One region of the Micromonospora sp. NPDC050276 genome, then DNA from elsewhere that is predicted to be linked to it. Evidence: riboswitches for the same ligand, from Rfam matches in the RefSeq annotation. Region 1 holds a riboswitch; the other holds the start of a gene.
The links. Region 1 has a riboswitch for cyclic di-AMP ahead of ACIBF8_RS13335 (coiled-coil domain-containing protein). Riboswitches for the same ligand answer to the same signal wherever they lie in the genome.
Positions count from the first base shown of each region.

Region 1 (3,354 bases):
GTCATGACCACCACCATGGGTCCGTCGCCAATGCCGCACAGCAACACCGGGGTCGACTCTGGGCGGCGTTCGGATTGCTCGCCACCCTCATGGTGGTCGAGGCGGTGGTCGCCCTGCACACCGGCTCGCTCGCCCTGCTCTCCGACGCCGGGCACATGTTCACCGACGTGCTCGGCATCGGGATGGCGCTCGCCGCGATCACGGCGACCCGGCGGGCCAGCGGCGACCCGCAGCGCACCTTCGGGCTCTACCGGCTCGAGGTGCTCGCCGCGCTGGCCAACGCCGTCCTGCTCTCCGGCGTCGCGATCTACGTGGTGATCGAGGCGATCCGCCGTTTCGGCGACCCGCACCAGGTCATCGCCGGCCCGATGCTCGTGGTGGCCGTCCTCGGCCTGCTCGCGAACATCGCCGCCTTCGCCCTGCTGCGCGCCGGGGCCCGGGAGAGCATCAACCTCCAGGGCGCCTACCTGGAGGTGCTCGGCGACCTGCTCGGCTCGCTCGGCGTCATCGGCGCGGCGCTGCTCATCGCCGTCACCGACTGGTGGTGGGCCGATCCTCTGGTCGCGGTCGCCATCGGCGTGTTCATCCTGCCGCGCACCTGGCGGCTGGCCCGCGCCGCCATCCGCATCCTGGTGCAGGCCGCCCCGGAGCACCTCCAGGTGACCGCCGTACACGACCGCCTGGCTGCGGTTCCCGGTGTCGTCGAGGTGCACGACCTGCACGTCTGGACGCTCACCTCAGGCATGGAGGTGGCCTCCGCCCACCTGACCATGGCACCCGGCGCGGAGGTCGGCGCGGTGCTCACCGCGGCGCGTACGGCTCTACACGACGACTTCCGCATCGAGCACGCGACGTTGCAGATCGAGCCCGGCGCCGGCACCGGGGCATGCGGCTCTATCGAGTGGTGACGGAACTTCCTCAGCTCCCATCGCCATTTTCGGTGATGACGCACGCACCGTCCGTCACATTCGCTGCAGCCGCCCCAGTGGCACCGGTAAGCTCGGTCCCGGCCACCACCAGGCGGCGCCCTCCCGGCGCCGGTGGCGGTCGCCGCCTAATCGCTCGATTGGGCGAACCGGGGAACCACGTTCCTGGGGTGCATCCGCGTCAGCGGTAGGGATCTTCCGTCCCGAACCCGTCAGCTAACCCGGTCGGCGGCTGACGGAAGGACATGCGCAGTGGCACCAGCACGACCCCCCGCCGCCAGACTGGCGGCCCTGATCGTCGCGATGTTCACCCTCAGCGTCGCGCTCCCGGCCGGCACCGCCTCGGCCGCTCCCCCGACCGGCCTGCGGGCCGCCGCACCCGACTCCGACGAAGAGGGCGGCACCCCGGCGTTGCGCGCCCAACTCGAGGCGGCCAGCAAGGGCTACCTGGACGCGAAGCGCGCCCTGGATACCTCCGTGCAACGGCAGCAGCAGCTCACCACCCGGCTCAAGGCCATCGAGGTCGAGCTCGATCAGCGCAACGGCAAGGTCGGCGAGATCGCCGAAGTGGCGTACCGCACCGGTCGACTCGGCACGATGTCGGCGCTGCTCAACAGCAACACTCCGGAAGGCTTCATGGACCGGGCAGCCGCGCTGGACGCGGTCGCCGCCAACGAGGACCGGGTGCTGCGCGACCTGTTGAGCAGCAAGGACCAGGCCAACCGCACCCGGGCCGCCCTGGACGGCGAGATCAACGAACAGCGCAAGCAGGTCGCGGTGATGGCCAAGCGCAAGGAGCAGGCCGAACGGGCCCTGACCGTGGCCACCGCACCCAAGCCGCAGACCACCACCGACAGCGGCTCCAACCGGGGCACCTCCGCCGCCAACGCGACGGCCGCGCCGCGCAACTCCGACGGCTCCTGGCCGTCCGAGTCGTGCAGCGTCAACGACCCCACGCCGGCCAACGGCTGCATCACCCCGCGTACCCTGCACGCGCTCAACCAGGCCAAGGTCGCCGGCTTCACCCGGTACGTCTCCTGCCACCGCCCCGGCGGCTCCGGTGAACACCCGAAGGGCCGGGCCTGCGACTTCGCGGCGCAGAAGAACGGCTTCGGCGGGGTCGCCACCGGCGGCGACAAGACCTACGGCAACAACCTGGCGGCGTACTTCATCCGCAACGCGGACCGGCTCGCCGTGCTCTACGTGATCTGGTTCAAACAGATCTGGCTGCCCAGCAGTGGCTGGAAGTCGTACAGCGGGGCCAACGGCACCCCGTCCACCGACCACACGAACCACGTGCACCTGTCGGTCTACTAGAGCCACCAGCACTGGTGTCGGGGTATCCGCGCGACGGGATACCCCGACAGCAGTGACGTCGTCTCGATCATGAACGCGCGACCCGGCTACGTCGCCGGGCGTACCCCGGATGTCGTCGGCCGTCGGACGACCCGGCCGAGGTCGCCGGGCAGCATCGCGGTATGCCTCGGATCCGACCCACCGCCCGCAAAGCGCTGCTCACCCTGCACCTGGTCACCTCGCTGGGCTGGCTCGGCACCGACCTGGTGCTGCTCACCCTCGGCATCGCCGTGCAGCGCGGGGCCGACCCGGCAACGGTCTATCCGGTCACGGCGCTGGTCGGTACGGTGCTGTTCGCGCCGCTGAGCGTCCTGGTCTGGCTGATCGGTGTGGCCAGTTCGCTGCTCACCCCGTGGGGCCTGCTGCGCCACCGCTGGGTGCTGGTCAAGCTCGTGCTCACCACGGTGATGGTCGGGCTGGTGCTGTTCCTGCTCGCCCCGAACCTGCGCCACGCCGCGGCGATGGGTGCCGCCCTGCCCACTCGGGACCGCGCCGACCTGGTGATCGCGCCGGCCGTGTCGACCAGCCTGATGATCATCGCGACGGTGCTGTCCACGTACAAGCCGTGGGGCCGACGGCGCGCTGCCCAACCCACCCGCCCAAGCCGCAGCGGCGCGAACTCCGCGACAGTTGCCTAACCCACCCCGCGATCTTGCCCCGCCCCGCCCCGCCCCGCCCCCCACTGCTCCGCGATCTTGCACTTACTGTCCCGACAAAAAGGGGCATCCCACTGATATAGGCAACCGAAACCGCAAGATCGGCGCGGTGGGCGCGGGGGCGCGGGGGCGCGGGGGTGGGGGTGGGGGTGGGGTGGGTCAGGGTGGGGGGTTGCCGGCTCGGTCGAGGGCCGCGCCCAGCCGGGTTGCCAACGCGAGGTGGGCGGCCTGGGCCTGGCGGAACGCGTACCGGAACAGCGGGGTCGGCGCGGTCAGGGTGATCTCGACGTCGACGCGAACCAGGCCGTCCGGATCGGCGCGCAGTCGGGTGTGGTTGCGCACCGTGGTGGCTGGCCACTGGCGAGCCACCATGACGATCTCGTCGGCCTCGCTGATCAGCACGTCCGCGTGGTACG
Region 1 is NZ_JBITJA010000005.1:413,262-416,615, forward strand. Features, by position in the region: gene ACIBF8_RS13330 (cation diffusion facilitator family transporter) at 1-908, shown strand, start outside; cyclic di-AMP (ydaO/yuaA leader) riboswitch at 1,042-1,173, shown strand; gene ACIBF8_RS13335 (coiled-coil domain-containing protein) at 1,179-2,243, shown strand; gene ACIBF8_RS13340 (hypothetical protein) at 2,405-2,920, shown strand; gene ACIBF8_RS13345 (SRPBCC family protein) at 3,098-3,354, opposite strand, start outside.

Region 2 (3,354 bases), on a different contig from region 1:
GGTGGGTGGCGCGCTGGGCGACCCGGATGCTGACCAGCCTCGCCGTCGTCGCGGCCCTGGCGCTCGGCGCGGGCCCGGCCACGGCCGCCGCACCCACCCCGAGCCCGGTCCCCACCCCGAGCGCGGTGCCGGCCCTCGTCGCCGCCGGGTCGGTGGCGGCGTCCTGCCGGCAGATCGAGGTGCGAGGTGCGGCCCGGTCGGCCCCGGTCATCCCACAGCGGTCCGCCGAGCGGTCCGCTCCGGCACCGTCGGTCGACGCGTCGGCGGCGCACCTCGCCGACCAGGGCACCATCGTGGCCGGGGCGCTGCCGCTCGGTGCGACCGAGTCTGACCGGCTGCCCCTCGGCGACGCCGCGAGCCGTCCGGCGCCTCGGGCCCCACCCGGGCGCTGAGCCACCGGGACGATCGTCCCGTCGCCGCACGCTGTCGACCCACCCACTCCGCACCCCGCCGACCCGTGGCCCACCGTGGCCCGCTGGCCGGTGCGGCTCCCATCGCACTGCTCTCCTTTCGAGGTGCCGACCATGGAGACCGTCGTCTTCTACCAGTTCGTGACCGAGGTGCCGCAGGCCGCCGCCATCTGGTCCACCCTGATCCTGCTGACCCTGGGCCTGCTCACCGTGCTGGTGGCCCGCCCCGACCGAGACCGGTGCACGGACGACCCGCTCCCGACCGCGCCCACCGCTCGGGAGGTGGCCGCTGCCGAGGCCGTGGACCTGCGCCGCTACGCCGAGGAGGTGGCCGTCGCCGCGGCCGGCGCGGCCACCACCGCCCGGCGGCGACGCGCCGCCTGGCTGACCGCTCAGGAGCAGGTGGAGCGGGCCTGGATCGGGTACGACGAGGCGGACGCCGCCGCGCGTCGCTTCGCGGGTGCCGGGGCGCTGCCCACCCCGCAGACCCCGCACACCCCCGCCGAGTACGCCGCCCGGGAGCGCTATCTGCACCGCGCGGCGATGGCCGCGTACTGGCGGGGTGACCTGACCATGGCACAGCTTGGCGACGTGTTCGGACACCGGCACGGCTGGGATCCCCGCCTCCACCCGGTGCAGCAGGAGGTGTTGATCAGCCGGGTGATCCGGGACGCGCGGCTGGCCGACTACCAGGTGGCCGCGAGCCGTGAGCGGGCCGCCTGGCGCGACGCGGAGCTGGCCGCCGAGTCGCGGCGCACCCTCGCCGAGGAGGCGTACGCGGCGGCAGCCCGGCTGCGCCCGACCCCGGTGCCCACTGGCCGGAAGGTGGCCGGGGCGTTGCGTCCCGCCGTCGTGGCACGGTGGCGCCCGGCCCGGGTGGGTTGAGCCCGATCCGTGATGTGAGGCCGGTCACGACTTGGTGAAATCGGACGTCCGGCGCGAGCGGCGTCATTGTTCCCGTGATTGTGGCCGCGTTCTCTGCGGCCTGTCCGGTTGTCGCCCGCAGGCGTCACCGTAACCGGTTGTCCCATCGAGTCACATCATCGGCAAAACGCGCAGAAATTGTCGCGCCAATTCGGGTTTACGCAGGTGAACCTGGCTTGGCAGGGCGCACGGACGCCAGTAGTGTCGTGCCGTCCGATGCGGTAACCGATCGCAAGAGGCGACGCCGCGTCGACCCGCTTAATCGTGATCAACGAGCCGGGGACCCATCAGTAAGTCTGGGGTGAATCCGCGAGCCACGGCCCGCGGTAGGGCGATCTTCCCGCCCGAATCCGTCAGCTAACCCGGTAGGCGGTGTTGGAAGGAGTCAACCCCTCGTGCAGCACCTTTCCACCCCTCGGTTGTTCCCTCGCCTCCACGGCGTGGCGGTGCACCCGCTCATTCGTCCAGTGACGGTGAGCTGACCCCCCGGGTCATCGCCTTTCCCGCCCGGCCGCGCCGGGCGTTCCCCTGAGCGGTTCACCATCCGCGGACCAACGGTCCGCGCGCTGGCGCCTGCCCGGATACCGGTCCGGCCCCGGTGTGCCGCTCTCCCCCCCGATCCGTGGAGGACCCCGTGAAGCACACCCTGCAGCGTCAGCTCCGCCGCCTCGCCACCGAGCGCCCGTATCAGATCGTTGCCGCCTCCGCCGCGGCCCTCGCGATCGCCACGACCACCGGCGCCCTGCTCACCACGGCCGATGACGCCCCGGCCGGCCAGCGCACCGTGACCACGGTCGCCGAGATGCGCAGCGACGTCGCCGCCTCCCGCGGCGAGGTTCGGGACGCGTCCCCCTCGGCCAGCGCCGCGCCGACCACGGCCGCCCCGGCCACCAGCGCCGCCTCGCCCGCCGCCAAGGCCAGCAGCAACCCGGACCTCACCCGCAAGGCGGAGCGGCCGAAGCCGCCGGCGACGAAGGTGCTCGACTACGACTACGAGGCGCAGAACACCTACTACAACTGCGGCCCGGCGGCCACCCGCAACGCGCTCAGCGCCGCCGGCATCGACCGCACCCAGGAGGAGCTCGGCGCCGAACTCGGCACCACCGAGATGGGCACCAACTCGGCCGCGGACACCACCCGGGTGCTCAACGCCGAGGTGAAGGGCTCCCCGTACCGCACCCGGATGTTCCCCGGCGCGCCCAGCCCGGCGCAGATGGACCAGCTCCAGGCCGACGTCGTGAAGGCCATCACCGACGGCCGGGGCGTGGTGGCCAACGTCGTCGGGGACGCCACCGACACCGACGGCGGCTGGCACTCCTACGGCGGCGGGCACTACATCGCCGTGGTGGGCTACAAGGACAACGGTCGCACCGTGCGGATCGCCGACTCGGCGAACCCGGCCGACCCGTCGTACTGGATCACCACCATCGACCTGGCCAACTGGATCACCAGCCGGGGCTACTCCGCCTGACCCAGCCAGGCACGCTGACCGCCGCGGGCGCCGTCTCCCACAAGGAGCCGGCGCCCGCGGTGTCTTCGCCGCCGAGTCCGGGCGCGAACTCTACAGTGGATCTCCAGGTCTCGGCGGTGGCGCGGATGACGGCTCTCGTACCAGGCCGTGAACCGTGGGAGACTGCGGCCGTGGTGGAGAATTCGGGTGGTCACGGCGGCCGTAGGCCGGTCCTGTTGCTGCTGCACGGCATGGGGGCGACCGGTGACGTGTGGTTGCCCTGGGCGCCGCACCTTGAGCAGCACTGGCCCGGGCGGTGGCTGGCACCGGACCTCGCCGGCCACGGCTGGGCGCCACCGCTGCCGTCGTACTCCTTCGCGGGTTTCGCCCAGCGGATCGCGCAGGCCCTCGCCCCCGACGACCGGCTCGTCGTGCTCGGGCACTCACTGGGTGGCGTGGTCGGCCTGGCGTTGGCCGCCCGCGACGCCGGAGCCCCGGTGGACGCGGTGGTCGGGTTGGGCATCAAGGCGATCTGGTCGCCCGCGGAGCTGACCCGCGCCGCCGAGGTCG
Region 2 is NZ_JBITJA010000002.1:253,415-256,768, forward strand. Features, by position in the region: gene ACIBF8_RS04385 (hypothetical protein) at 1-392, shown strand, start outside; gene ACIBF8_RS04390 (hypothetical protein) at 525-1,295, shown strand; cyclic di-AMP (ydaO/yuaA leader) riboswitch at 1,580-1,721, shown strand; gene ACIBF8_RS04395 (C39 family peptidase) at 1,957-2,805, shown strand; gene ACIBF8_RS04400 (alpha/beta fold hydrolase) at 2,976-3,354, shown strand, end outside.
Region 2: another riboswitch for cyclic di-AMP. It lies ahead of ACIBF8_RS04395 (C39 family peptidase); the one in region 1 lies ahead of ACIBF8_RS13335 (coiled-coil domain-containing protein).